DNA from 3 places in the Corynebacterium sp. 2571A genome. Region 1 is predicted to be linked to each of the others. Evidence: predicted binding sites of a transcription regulator. Region 1 holds the regulator's gene; each other region holds the start of a gene.
The links. Region 1 encodes LexA, which represses DNA repair genes until DNA is damaged. Its sites were predicted from a motif close to CGAACANNTGTTCG; they were not measured.

Region 1 (4,610 bases):
CGCAGGTACGCCACCTCATCGAGGTCGCGCAGCGGGTCGAGGATGGCAAGGCCAATATCGTTGGCGTTGATCTGGGAGCTGCCGTGGCTGCGCACGGTCTCCTCCACCTCCTGGGCTAGGCGCTTGAGCGCGTCGTCTGAGACGTCGCGGCCCTGGCAGGCGCGGCGCACGCCGCGGATCAGCTTGTCGCGGCTGAAGGGCTCGGACAGCCCGTTGCGCTTAACCACGGACAGCACCGCCTTTTCGACCGTGGTGAAACGGCCCCGGCACGAAGAACACTCGCGCCGGCGGCGGATGGACGCACCCGCGTCAACGACGCGGGAATCAATAACGCGTGACTGCTCGTGGTGACAAAATGGGCAATACAATGTGGCTCGCTCCCCGTATCTTTCTAGCTTTCCGGCTCAATCCGCCACCGCAGATAAAGCGGATGCGCTACCAGTCTACTGCGCCGGAGCGCGCCTCAACCGGCCGGGCGAGCCCGCCTACTAGTTCAGGGTCGCCTGCTGGGTCACGGCGCTGTCCGTCGTGCCCAGGGAACCGGCCGCATCCGTGCCGTCGACCAGGCCCATGCCCGCCGCCAACGTGCCCAGGAAGACGGCGAATCCGAACACAGCACCGAGCGCGTAGTTGCCCTTCTGGCGCGCCTGCTCAGTAACGGCGCCGCGCGGCTGCCCTGCGAAATCCTCGGCACTCAACGCGGGCTGCGAACGACGGTCTGTTCGATTATCTAGCGTGAGGGTTCGAGAATAACGCTCACTCGTGCCGGCCGGCCCGCCTCCCGGCCAGCCGGCGTTGGGGTTGCGGTTTCCGGAAAAGGGGGCGGAAGGCTCCCACACCGCGGCCGCGGGGACCACGGAAGGCGCGAGGGCGCCGGAGCGGTAAGCTGCATGTTCGGTGTTAGCAATACGGCGGTCATCAAATGCGAGAGTCATAGTAATCTTTCCTTTCTTGGTGCCACCGAGTCTAAATCTGGACCCCGACATGGCGCCGGCTTTTCTTCGTTCGAATGTTCGAATTAGGTTCTGTGTTCGATTTATAGCAGGCTTCCCAGAGTTTGTCTAGCGCGCGGTCGAAGATCTCGAACATTTGTACTTTTCGTGCTAGAAATGAAGGTAGGAATTTACGCGGGCCCGCAGTGCCTGTGACCGACTATCCGACCTGCCAACCAACTTGGAGAGTTAAAGACCATGGCCCGACCCAGCAAATCCTCACAGAAGCCCACCCTGGACTCCTTGAGTGCCCGCCAGCGGCGCATCCTCGAGGTCATTCACGACGCCGTGCTCCTGCGCGGCTACCCGCCGAGCATCCGCGAGATCGGTGACGCGGCCGGCCTCCAGTCCACCTCCTCGGTGGCCTATCAGCTCAAGCAGCTGGAGGAAAAGGGCTTCCTGCGGCGCGATCCCAACAAGCCGCGTGCGGTCGACGTTCGCCACCTCAACACTGAGAAGGAAGACGCGAAGGCCGAGAAGGCCAGCAAGTCCGCCGAGCTCCCCCAGACCCCGCCGGACGCGGGCCAGGTCAGCTACATCCCCGTCGTCGGGCGCATTGCCGCCGGGACCCCCATCACGGCCGAAGAAAACATCGACACCTATTACCCCATGCCGGACGAGGTCGTCGGCGGCGGGGACCTCTACATGCTGCAGGTCGTAGGCGACTCCATGCGGGACGCCGGCATCCTCGACGGGGATTGGGTCATCGTTCGCTCGCAGTCCACGGCCGAGGAAGGCGACTTCGTCGCGGCCCTACTGGACGGCGAGGAGGCAACCGTCAAGGAATTCCACCGCGACTCCACCGGCGTCTGGCTGCTGCCGCACAATGACGCTTACTCCCCCATCAACGGGGACGAATCAGAAATCATGGGCAAGGTCGTCTCCGTGATGCGCAAGCTTTAATTCCCCGGAACATCCCGCGTTATTCCCCCTTTCTGAGGTAATCAGGCATGCAAAATCTCACGCCGTGTGTGTGATCCCGGGTCCGGTTTGTCCGATCTACCTCAAGAGATACCCAAGCAGCCCAAGAATCGGGCGCTTGGGTTGTTCTGTTTGTGTTTGCCCACGCGGTTTTTCTGAGACAATTTGAGTAGACCCATTTCACCGTGTGCGCTAACCCATCAGCGTGCGTACCCACGGACCGAGGAGAACTACCCCCATGTATGCAGAAGAACGCCGTCGGCAGATTGCGTCCCTCACCGCCGTCGAGGGACGCGTCAATGTCACGGAACTCTCCCACAAATTCAACGTCACCGCAGAAACCATTCGCCGCGACTTGGCCGTTTTGGACCGGGAAGGCGTGGTGCACCGCGTCCACGGCGGCGCGGTGGCCTCGCAGACCTTCCAGACCGCCGAGTTCACCCTCGACACGCGCTCGCGCTCGGCCACGGGGGCAAAGTCCGCGATCGCCGAGGCCGCCCTCGAGTTCCTCCCCGAGACCCCAGGCAGCATCTTCTTGGACGCCGGCACCACCACGAATGCCTTAAGCGACCTGATCGCCGCCAGCCCGCTGGCCAACCAGCTGTCCATCGTGTCCAACAGCTTGCCCATTGCCCTGTCCCTGGCTAATAACGGCATCAAGGACGTCCAGCTGCTGGGCGGTACGGTACGCGGCATTACCCAGGCGGTAGTCGGTGACACCGCCCTGCGCACCATGGCGCTGCTGCGCGCCGACGTCGCCTTCATCGGCACCAACGCCCTGACCCTGGACCACGGCCTGTCCACGGCGGACGCGCAGGAGGCGGCCATCAAGGCCGCGTTCGTCACCAACGCCCGCAAGGTCGTTGTCCTGTGCGACTCTTCCAAGCTGGGCAACGACTATTTGGTCAGCTTTGCCAAGATCTCCGACATCGACGTCGTCATCACGGACTCGGCGGCACCGCAAAGCTTCGTCGACGCGCTACGCGAGCGCGAAATCACGGTCGTCACCGCCGACGCTTAAAGAAGGGCCTTTCCCTCCCTTCCCCCACATACCAAACACCCGGCGCAGGCCCGCAACTTGAAAAGCGGGGCCTGGGCCGGGTGTGATGTTTTTCGGCGGCGTTTAGTTGTCCGCCGCGGGGCGGGAGAATTCCTCGATGAGCTCGCGGACCTTCTCGCGGGCCTCAGAGGGGCCTTCGCAGGACACGGCCGCTGCTGCGATCTTCTGGCAGTCCTCAAAGCTCAGCTCGGCTAGCTGCGCGCCCACGCCGGCAACGGCGGTCGAGGCGGCCGACAGGGAGTTAACGCCCAGGCCGGTGAGCACCGCGGCGAGCATCGGATCCGCGGCGGCCTCGCCGCAGACGCCGACGGGGACGTTGTTGTCGCCGCCGACCACGCAGGTGTGCTGGATAAGCCGCAGCACGGCCGGCTGCCACGGGTCGGTCAGGTACGCCAGCTGCGGCGACAGGCGGTCCGCGGCCATGGTGTACTGGGTCAGGTCGTTCGTGCCGATGGACACGAAGTCGAGGTGCGGCATGATGGTGTCTGCCATCAGGGCGGCGGCGGGGACCTCAATCATCGCGCCCGGAATCAGGTTGCGCTCCCGGCACAGGCCGGCGAACCAACGGGCCTCGTTCGCGGTAGCCACCATCGGCGCCATGACCCAGGTCTGCGCGCCTTCCGGGCGCTGCTCGGCGGCCTGGGCGATGGCGTCCAACTGCCGGGTCAGCAGCGACTCGTTGTCGCGGGCGATACGCAGGCCGCGCACGCCGAGCGCCGGGTTCTCCTCGTCATCGAGGGTGGCGTAGCTAATAGGCTTGTCCGAGCCGGCGTCCAGGGTGCGCACGACGACCTTGCGGTCGCCGAAGGCGTTGAAGACCTTGGCGTAAATTTGGGCCTGCTCGTCGACACTCGGCTCCTCCGAAGCGTTGAGGAAGGACAGCTCGGTGCGGTACAGGCCCACGCCCTCGGCCTGGGTGCCGGCCGCCAGCCGCGCGGCGTTGCCGTCGGCGACGTTGGCCAGCAGCTGCACGCGGTAGCCGTCGTTGGTTTGCGCCGGGCCTTCCCACTGGGCGATCTTGGCGGCCTTGGCCTGGTATTCGGCCACGGCGGCCCGCGAGCTTTCGGAGTCCGCGCCGGTCTCGACCAGCCCGCGGGAACCGTCCACGAACAGCCACTGCCCTGCGGAAAGCTCGCGCAGCTTCGCGCCCGTGGCCACTATGCACGGGATGTCCAGCTGGCGCGCGATGATGGCGGTGTGGCTGGTGGGCCCGCCCAGCTCGGTCACCAGGGCCTTGATCCGGTCGATGTCCAGCGTCGCGGTATCCGCCGGCGCCAGGTCGTCGGCCAGGAGCACGGCCTCGCCCTCGACGTAGGGCAGGCCCGGCTCGTCCTCGCCGCGCAGCTCCGCGATGACGCGATCGCGCACGTCCTTCAGGTCCGTCGTGCGCTCGGCCATGACGCCGCCGGCGGATTCGAACATCGAGACAAACTTGTCCGTGGCGGCGACGACCGCGTATTCCGCGCCATTGCCGCCGCGCACGTTCTTGCGCACCGTCTTGTGCCAGCCCTTGTCCCGCGCCATCGAGGCAGTGGCCTTCAGGACCTCCGCCGCGTGGCCCTCAGCGCTTGCCGCCCGGCCCTCGAGGCGCTGCGCGACGGTTTCCGCGGCCTGTTGGAAGCGCGCAAACTCGGCCT
Region 2 (4,610 bases), on a different contig from region 1:
CCGACCAGGGCGGTCACGCCGTCACCAATCCACAGGTGCAGCGGACCGTACGGGGTGGTGGTGTTGCGCCAGTCCTGGGAGACCTCAAGCAGGAAGGGACCGGGATTGACCACGGGGCCTTCCGAATACGGGTCGAAGCCGTCGCGGACCATGGCGCCCTGCATGAGGTAGGAATAGACGTCACGGGAGGCCAGCGGCGCGGCCACGATGAGCGGGGCCAGCCACCAGGCCAGCGTGTGCCGGACGGTACCCAGCGCCCCCTCGCGGGCGGGCGCGACGGTCTCCCGGCCCAGGAGGATCCAGGCGCCGACCAGGCAGAAGATGCCCACCCAAAACAGCGCCATGCCGAGGTTGCGGCCGTGGCCGTAGGCCAAAAAGCTCAGGTTGAGCGCCTCCAACAGGCCGCCGCGGTTGCGGGTGGCGCCGCCGGAAAAGGACGCGATAGCCAGCAGGATGGTCCCGGCGAGCCCGAGCGTTAGCGGGCGCGGGAGGCGGATGGTCAGTGGGGTCGTAGCCATGGCGCGGCGCTATTTCTGCCGGGAGGTGGCGCGAATGGCCAGGTCGCGCAGGGCAGCAGAGACCTTCTCGTCCACGCCGGCGGCGTGCAAGTGCCCCAGGCCGGATTCGGTCAGGGCATCGATGCGTTCCTCGATGGCCTCGACCGCGCCGGAGTCCTGGATGATCTGGGACATGGTGGCGATATCGGCCGGGTCGTCGGTGGTGCCGATCAGACGGCGTAGCGTGGCGGCCGCGGCGGGATCGGCTTGATCGGCGCGCTCCAGGGCCGTGGCCAGCAGGACGGTGCGCTTGCCTTCGCGCAGGTCGTCTCCGGCCGGCTTGCCGGTGACGGAGGGATCGCCGAAAACGCCTAGCTGATCGTCGCGCAGCTGGAAAGCCACGCCGATGTCGCGGCCGTAACCGCGGAAGGCATCGATAAGCGTGGGCGAGGCGCCGGCGATGGCGGCGCCTAGGTGGAGGGGGCGCTCGATGGTGTAGGCGGCGGTCTTGTAGCGGTTGACGGCATCGGCGAGCTCGACCGACTCGGAACCGGTGGCCTCTAAGGTGATGTCGAGCAGTTGCCCGCCGATGACCTCGGTGCGCATGGCGCGCCACGGCTCGCGGGTGCGGGCCAGGGCGGCGGCGCTGAGGCCGGAATCCTGCAGCATGTCCTCGGCCCAGGCCAGGGCCATGTCGCCGACGAGGATGGCGACGGACTCGCCGAAGAAGTCGGCGTCGCCGTGCCACTGCGCTTGACGATGCCGCCCTGCCACCGCGCGGTGCACCGTCGGCTTGCCGCGGCGGGTGCTGGAGGCGTCGATGATGTCATCGTGGATGAGCGCGCAGGCCTGGATGAACTCCAGGGAAGAGGCGGCGCGGAGGACGGCCTGGGGATCCTCGTCGCCGTCCAGTCCGCCGGCGCCGACGAAGCCCGCCCAGGCGTAGAGCGGGCGGATGCGCTTGCCGCCGCCGAGAACGAAGTCCTCGAGGTAGGCGATGGAGCGGGTAACCGGCGCGCCGATGGAGCCTACGACCGGCCGTCGCTCCTCCAGGAATTCCGCGAGGGTCGCGCGGGCGGCGTCGGGGATTTGCTCAAGCTGGGGAATATTGTCTGCGGTCACGCCTAGGTATCTTACCGGTCGCGGGTGGCGCTCCGGTGTTGCGCAACCGCCGGCAGCGGCAGCGGGGCGTACAAGAGGGCAAACGGGCGGGAATCGCCGGGGTAGCGGTGGTGGCGCAGTGCGTCCCGAAAGCCCAGCGAGCGGTAGAGGCCGAACGCCGAATTTCCCTCCTGGGGCACCTCCGGCGTCGACAGCGCGACGTAGTCGGCGGGCACGTTCCAGAGCAGCTCCGTGATCAACTTGCGGCCGATGCCGTGGTTTTGCATGCCGGGGCGCACGTGCACCTCGGCTAGCTCGAAATAGCTGCGCAGCAGCGCCCATTGCTGCTCGGTGGGGCCGCCCTTTTCGTAGAAGCCCCGGCGCAGCTGCCGGTCCCACCAGGTATCCGGCGAGCCGAGAAAGCCGTAGGCCAAGCCGACGATGCCGCTTTCGGTGGTGGCGACTACCGCGCTAAAGCCCGGGTGGGAAATCTCTCGGCGCCAGGCGTGGGTACGGCTGACGCGGATGGAGTCGTTGTAGTCCATCGCCTCGATGTAGATCTCGACGAGCTGGGGCGCGAGCAGGGAAAACTCTTGCGGGCTGAGGCGACGGATGGAGATGTTCACGAATCTATCGAAACATGTTTGGCCCCGCGGCGGGGCAATTAGCCTAATTAAAGGTGTTCGAACTAGCTCCCGAGTGTTCGAAAAGAAAGTTTTAATCCTGCTTGAGGGGTTGTGGAGTTCGAACACCTGAGCTATATTAAGAGGTGTGAGTCGGAGGTGTTCCTAGAGTAAACGGCAAAAGAAAACAATGGCGCTCCCGCAAGCGGCAGCTTCGGAGGGAAGGTGAACGGACATGGCACACGTAATCTCGGCAACTAGGCAGGCAACCACGCGGACCTCGCGCACCAGCGGCGTGGGGAAGCAGCAGCATTTCCTGCGTCAAGCGCGAATGCTGATTGAGCAAGCGCGGGAGTATGCGGCGGACGGACGTTTCGAGGAGGCCCTCGAGGTCGCCTACCAGGCGGGGCTGCGCACCGCGGGGGCGCGCATCGCGGTCTCCGTGGTGGCGCGCCGCAAGCGCAAGCCGTCGAGCGCCTGGGAGCAGCTCGCGCTTGTGAGCGCGGAGGATAAGGAGTGGGCGCAGGAATTCGGCCAGTACTCCAAGCTGCGCTCCCGCGTTTCCCTCGGGCTGGAGGACGGGGTCGAGGAAGACACCGTCTTCGAGCTGATGGGGTTGGCCGCGCGGTTTATGGCCGCCACCCATGCGGCCGCGGTGGAATCCGACTTTGCCGCCTAGGTGCTAGCGCCAGGTGCTGGCCCTAGTTGTTAGCCCTAGTTGTTAGCCCTAGTTGTTAGCCCTAGGGGTTGGCCCGGGGCTTAAGTTGGGCTTTGTATCTACGTTAGAATGGGGGAGGAAGTGGCAGGGCGGGAACTAAATGTTTGGCGCTCACGTTGAACACAGTGAAAGGCCGTCGTACAGGGCCGTATTTTAGGCAGCGGTCCCTAAGGTTTATTGGAGGTACAGTGTCTCTTTCGGAGCAGGAACAGCGCGCGCTACGGGAGCTCGAGCAGCAGCTGTTGGCTGAAGATCCCAAGTTCGGTGCCTCTGTAGCCCAGGCCTCGGCCGGGTCCCCGAGCGGGGCCGTGACCTTGCGCGGCGTGGCGCTGGTAGTTGTCGGGCTGGTCATGCTGGTGGGCGGCGTGGCCCTGGCGCAGAACAGCCTGTGGTTCGTGGTCCTGTCGATCCTGGGTTTCCTCGTCATGTTCGGCGCGGGCATCTGGATGCTCCGCGGTGGCGGTACCACGGGTGCGAAGTCGGGCAAGAGGAAATCGGGCTCCGGCCGGGGCGGCGCGGGGGCGTCGCGGTCCGGCGGTAGCTCGATGGGTAACAAGCTGGAAGAGAACTTCCGCCGCCGCTTCGAGGGCAACTAGAGCATCGAGCTAAGCGGCCTAGCTTTCCAGGCCCCTGGGAGGGATCCCAGGGGCCTTTTTCGTGTCTCCGCGTGGTCTACACACAATTCCCCACTTTCCCCCACGCTGGCCCCCGCGGGGCCTAGAACGGGGAGTGCTGCGCGGGGGCGGGCCTTCGGGAGGAGCGGCGCGTGCGGCATTAGGCCAGCTCGCGAGTCGCAGTAGTAGGGGCGTGTGCGCTTTGGGGCTAAAGAATCTTGTGGTAAAAGAGGTGCCTATGTGGCGTCTGAGGCCTCGAAAACGCCGCGCCTGGGGATTTCTCCCCACTATTTTTATTACCTCTGACCTGTGGTTATGTGGCGAGTGGGTGATGGGTGGGGCGCGGTGGGTGTTGAAAGTGGGGGAAAGTGGGGTAAAGTGGGGCGCAGCGGTGGAGAAGTCGAACTTTGAGACCGTGGAGAAATGTCGGAGTTATCGAGCCAAGGAAGGTGGACGCCGGGATGTTTCTCGGAACCTACACTCCGAAGCTTGATGACAAAGGACGCCTAACGCTTCCGGCTAAGTTTCGAGATGAGCTAGCTGGCGGACTGATGGTGACTAAGGGGCAGGACCACTCACTAGCGGTTTACCCGCGCGAGGAGTTTGCGGAACGAGCTCGAAAAGCAGCGGCCGTGTCCCGGACGAACCCCACCGCCCGTGCGTTCATTCGTAACTTGGCAGCGAGCGCCGATGAGCAACGCCCGGATGGGCATGGCCGTATCACGTTGTCCGCAGGACACCGCGAATACGCCAACCTTTCCAAAGAGTGCGTGGTTGTCGGTTCAGTGGATTTTCTCGAGATTTGGGACGCAGCCGCTTGGGCTGAGTACCAAGAGCAAACTGAAGACGCCTACTCGGCGGCGGATGCGGACGACGTCCTGTCCGGCCTGCTGTAGAAGGCAGTTCACAACTCAACAGAGTGCGTGTACGGACTCTGTCCGAAGTGGAGTAGCTGGTGTACTTCCCCGACATCAGAACCCATTTCGGGCAGGGCCCTATACGCACTTAATTTGTCCCGACAACCCACCGCGGCCAAATCCCAAGCTACTTCGTTTAC
Region 3 (4,610 bases), on a different contig from region 1:
CGCGGGCGGCCCGCAGGCGCTTAGCGTCCAAAAGGCCCATCCGGTATCCGGGATCATCCATGTATCCGAGCTCCGCCATGAGCTCCTCGGCGTAGAGGGCCCAGCCCTCGCCGTGGCCGGAGTTCCAGCACACGCTGCGACGCCACAGGTTCAGGTCCGGCTCGACCAGGGCCTGGCCGATCTGCAGGTGGTGGCCCGGCACGCCCTCGTGGTGGACCGTGGTCAGTTCCTGCCAGGTGTGGAAAATGTCCTGGCCGGCCGGCACCGACCACCACATCCGGCCCGGGCGGGAGAAGTCATCCGCCGGCTGGGTGTAGAAGATGCCGCCGGTGCCTGCCGGATCGATGCAGCACTCGATCTCGCGCACCTGCTCCGGTACGTCGAAGTATTTACCGTCCAGCTCCTCGATGGCGCGGTCGGCGGTGGACTGCATCCACTCCACCAGCGCGTCCTTGCCGCGCAGGAGGTAGCGCTCTTCCTGGTTGAGCTTGCGCATCGCCGTGCGCACGGTGCACTCGTTGCCGTAGAGGCTGTGGGCGATCTTTTCCTGCTCGGCGTTGATCTCGTGCAGCTGCTCCAGGCCCCAGCGATAGGCCTCGTCCACGTCCACGACGTCGCCCACGAACAGGTGGGAGAACAGCTCGTAGCGCTCGCGGCCGAACGCGTCCGAGGTCGGCGCCTGCGGCTGCAGGTCCGTCGACAGCCAGGCAGAGAATTCTTCGAAAGCCTGCTTGGCGTGCTCCACCTCGGCGGAGTCCTCGGCCAGGCCGAGCTCGTCGAGCATCGAGTCGCTATCCGTCAGCGCGTTGCACTGGCCGATGACCTCATTGATCTGGCGGTTGGCCGCCACCAAGCCGTGCGATGCCGCCTCCGTCAGCGAGTCCCGATAACCCGCCAGCGCGCTACCCACCTTGGACAGGCGGGAGCGGATGGCGTCCAGGTCCTCCTCGGTCTCCTGCGGCATGAGCAGGAGGGTGTCCCGGATGGTCTGGACCGGCGAGGCGATGTTGTTGAGTAGCCGCAGGTCCTCCATGCGGTGGTGCATGTCCAGCTCCAGGCAGAGCCGGTCGCGCAGCACGGCTGCAGTCACGTAGTCGACGTCGTCGAAGTCGTCCTCGTCGTCCGATTCATCCGTCGAGTCATCCAGGGCGTCGAGATCCGCAATCATCTCGCGAGTACGGTCCGCCACGGCTTCGTAGTATTCGGGAGAGAAGTCCTGCAACTCCCCCTCGTAGCCCGCAACGCCCCACGCCGTCGCATCGGTAGGGGTCAGGGCTGCCAAATCAGCTGCGAAATTATCGCACGAAGCGTCCAGAAGGGAAGGCTGGCGCTCGGCGTTGTGCTCGGAACTCATGATTGGGAAGTCTAGCCACTTTCCCTACTTCACCGCCACCTGGCGCGGCGCAGTGAGAACGCTGAATGCTCCCTGCCCCGCCAAAGTCGCCCGTACCTGGTCTTTTCCAGCCGTCAGCAGGAAGATAACACTTAAGCATCAGTTCTTGGACCGTTCCCCGTCGAAAATTCCAACATAGTTTCGAAAACGTTTTCTGTGGGGGTTGCGGTGCCGGTTTGGGTAGGTATTATGGGGGTTGGGTTAGAACATAGTTACGACATAATCATTCGGGGAGAATGTCATGGACCCTTATTACACCGTCAATACACCGAACTGCCCAATCGCCCACGACGCCACCCAGATCCGCCGCGTTGACTACCACCTGTGGCAACGCCTCCGCCCGCCCATTAACGAGGATTGTGAGACCACCGTCGGCAACCTCGCCGCCCGCACCGGCCTTTCTTATACCGCCTGCCTCAACCGCTGCTTCGCCCTCGAACGCCTCGACACCCTGCCCCAGCTCAAAGAAACCGTGGAAAGACTCCAACACATCGGTTTCAATTACCTCATCCTGATCGACCAGGTCTTAAATAACCTGGGCGAGCCCACCCAGGACGTTCTAGAACGCATAGATACTGAATTAAACAAATACCTCAGCCCTACCCGCCCAGGCCAGCGCCTGCCCTCTTATGCCAACCTGCGCCGCAAGCTCAACAGCCTGGTTGCCACGGAACAGCCGGAGGATACGCCGAAAGAATCGGCCGATACCTCCGGCCCAGACGGCGGCAACTATTCCTGCGAGGCCCAGTCAGGCTCCCGCGCCGGCATCTACGCCGACTACGACCCCGCAACCACCGCCCAACTAGACGACGCCATTTCCCGCACCGCCAAGGAACAGGACATCAGCCCGGCCGCCGCGCTCGCCGGCCTCATCCTCGGGGAATACTCCTCCCCACAGGTGGTCCTCAACCTCTACCAGGCCAGCGACGTCCCAAACGCCCCAATCTTCGTCGCCGGGTTCGGCTGGATAAGTCACGAAAGCGGCCAGAAGCTGGCGGACGCAGCGACCACCGTCCGCCACATGTCGGACATCGCGGAAAAGCGCAGCCGCAACTACGCGACGCCGAACGACATCAAGGCCTTCGTCAACGGCCGCGACGGCACGTGCCGCTACCCCGGCTGCACGGTCAAGGCGGAACGGTGCCAGAAAGACCACTGCGTCGACTTCGAGGACGGCGGCCCGACGGCCGCGTACAACCTCGTCAACCTGTGCCAGCACCACCACAACATCAAGACCGACGGTCGCGCGACCTACGTCATCGACCCGCACACCTCGGACGTCATCTGGTTGTTCAACGACGGCACCTGGCAGGCCACGAGTCCAGAGGGCCCGATGTCCCCGCGCTCCTGCAATTGGCTGCGGACGGTGGAGCAGGTCATGGCCGGGCGGAGGGGGTGATGTCGAAAAATCTGACATTTCCGCACCAAAGCACAGCAATTGCTAGACCATGCAGTCTAATTTCAACCACCGGTCAACGTATAGAATTAGACAATGCAGTCTGTTCTCTTTATACTAAGTTGCATGATCAAGCCAGGACCGGCCTTCACTCGCCCACGCACGCCCGCCGCCAAGTGCCTCCACCTGGTGCGCCTCAATCCGATCATCACTCGGAGCGAGCTAGTGGAAGCGACCGGCCTGTCCCAGCCCACCATCACGCGCGCGACCACGGCACTCCTCCAGGCCGGGCTCATCCAAGAGCGCACCGACCTGACCCGCACGAAGGGCCGCGGGCGCCCGACGGTGCCGCTGGAGGTAGCGGAGAACAACTGGCTGCTGACTGGCATCGCCATCGGCACCTCCTCGACCTATATCGGCCTCTACGACACCAAGGGCCGCACCATTCGGGAGGATGACATCACCACCCCGGTGGCATCGCTGAGCGAGGCGGATTTCATCGAGCACATCATGGCCGGCATCAACCGCTTGACCGCGGGCCTGGACCAGGCGCTGGTCTCCGTCGGCGTGACCACCTCCGGCCAGGTCGACGAGGAAGGCCTGGTCTACGCTCCGAACCTGGGGTGGAACGGCGTCGACATCGCCGAGCGCCTGCGCTTCCAGTTCAGCGTGCCGGTCGTGGTCACCGCAGCCATTCCGGCGATCCTGGGCTCGGAAACCCAGGCCGCGGACATCGCCTCCAACGACAAGGTCCTGGTGCTCTTCGCGGACGACTCCATCGGCGCGGCCCTGTCCAACGACGACGGGGTCCAGCAGTTGACCCCGCTGACCGATCCGCAGGGCCGCCCCGCACAGGATTCCCTCTCGACGGCGGCGGTGCTCAAGAAGGCGGCGGAGCAGGGCGTTACGGTCGACAGCATTGCCGATGCCCCACGCTCCATCCTCGATGAGCGCGCGCACGATCTCGGCGAGGTCGCCGCCCGGCTGGTGCGCGAGCACCACCCGAACACCGTGGTCGTGGCCGGATCCGCCTTCGTGGATGATCCGCAGGCCCCGCGCCGCTTCGCAAGCGCCGTGCGGGAAGAGGCCCCCGATACCGAGGTCCAGCTGCGCATGATCCCCACCCACCGCGAGATCGTCCGCGCGGTCGCGCGTGCCGTCGCCCTGGACCCACTGCTGCGCGTGCCGCTCGAGCTGCGCAAGGTCAGGGTGTAGAAAGCACCGTCCGCACGCTATCGATGCCGTCGAAGCGCTCGGCCCGCAGGCCCGCCTCGCGCGCCCCGCGCACGAAGTCGTCGCGGTCGTCGAAGAAGAGTGTGTCCTTGAGGGTGCCGCCGAGGGCATCGACGGCGACGAGGTAGGCCTGCTCCTCCGGCTTGGCCACCCCGATATCGCAGGACAGGGTGACGGCGGCGAAATCCTCTAGCCAGGGATGCTCGCGCCGCACGACGGCAGCGAGCCCGGTCGGGATGTTGGAAAGGATGCCGACGGGGTGGCCGGCATCGATAAGCGACTGCACGAAGCCGACCATCTCCGTGTCCGCCTCGAGGCAGCCCGCGATGTCCGCGGCCACGGCCTGGCTGGTGTCGATCTCGCCCAGGCCGCTGCGGCGGGCGAGCGTGGTCCACCAGCGCTCGTCGGAGACCAACCCGGCGTCGTAGGGCGGGCGCAGCTCCTCGTAGGTGTCCCAGAAACGGGCGCTGTCCCGCACGCCGAGCGTGTCCTCCAACAGGCGGCGATCCGCGGCCGAGGGCAGCCGCATGAGCACGCCGTACAGATCGAAGAGCAGCTTGGTTTTAGCCATGCGTTACCACCCGGGGC

Region 2: the regulator LexA is predicted to act here: its motif matches at 2,344-2,357, upstream of QQS53_RS05545 (SAV_6107 family HEPN domain-containing protein).
Region 3: the regulator LexA is predicted to act here: its motif matches at 1,524-1,537, upstream of QQS53_RS00075 (HNH endonuclease signature motif containing protein).

What each region holds. Positions count from the first base shown of each region.
Region 1 covers NZ_JASTTE010000004.1:10,111-14,720, reverse strand. Annotated here, with positions in the region: gene nrdR (transcriptional regulator NrdR) at 1-368, opposite strand, end outside; gene QQS53_RS08775 (hypothetical protein) at 489-935, opposite strand; gene lexA (transcriptional repressor LexA) at 1,191-1,895, shown strand; gene QQS53_RS08765 (DeoR/GlpR family DNA-binding transcription regulator) at 2,152-2,934, shown strand; gene ptsP (phosphoenolpyruvate--protein phosphotransferase) at 3,037-4,610, opposite strand, start outside.
Region 2 covers NZ_JASTTE010000002.1:452,375-456,984, forward strand. Annotated here, with positions in the region: gene QQS53_RS05530 (alpha-(1->6)-mannopyranosyltransferase A) at 1-518, opposite strand, end outside; gene QQS53_RS05535 (polyprenyl synthetase family protein) at 528-1,619, opposite strand; gene QQS53_RS05540 (GNAT family N-acetyltransferase) at 1,631-2,224, opposite strand; gene QQS53_RS05545 (SAV_6107 family HEPN domain-containing protein) at 2,457-2,900, shown strand; gene QQS53_RS05550 (DUF3040 domain-containing protein) at 3,128-3,535, shown strand; gene mraZ (division/cell wall cluster transcriptional repressor MraZ) at 4,015-4,449, shown strand.
Region 3 covers NZ_JASTTE010000001.1:10,070-14,679, reverse strand. Annotated here, with positions in the region: gene QQS53_RS00080 (DUF885 domain-containing protein) at 1-1,354, opposite strand, end outside; gene QQS53_RS00075 (HNH endonuclease signature motif containing protein) at 1,635-2,792, shown strand; gene QQS53_RS00070 (ROK family protein) at 2,916-4,004, shown strand; gene QQS53_RS00065 (HAD family hydrolase) at 3,994-4,593, opposite strand; gene QQS53_RS00060 (hypothetical protein) at 4,586-4,610, opposite strand, start outside.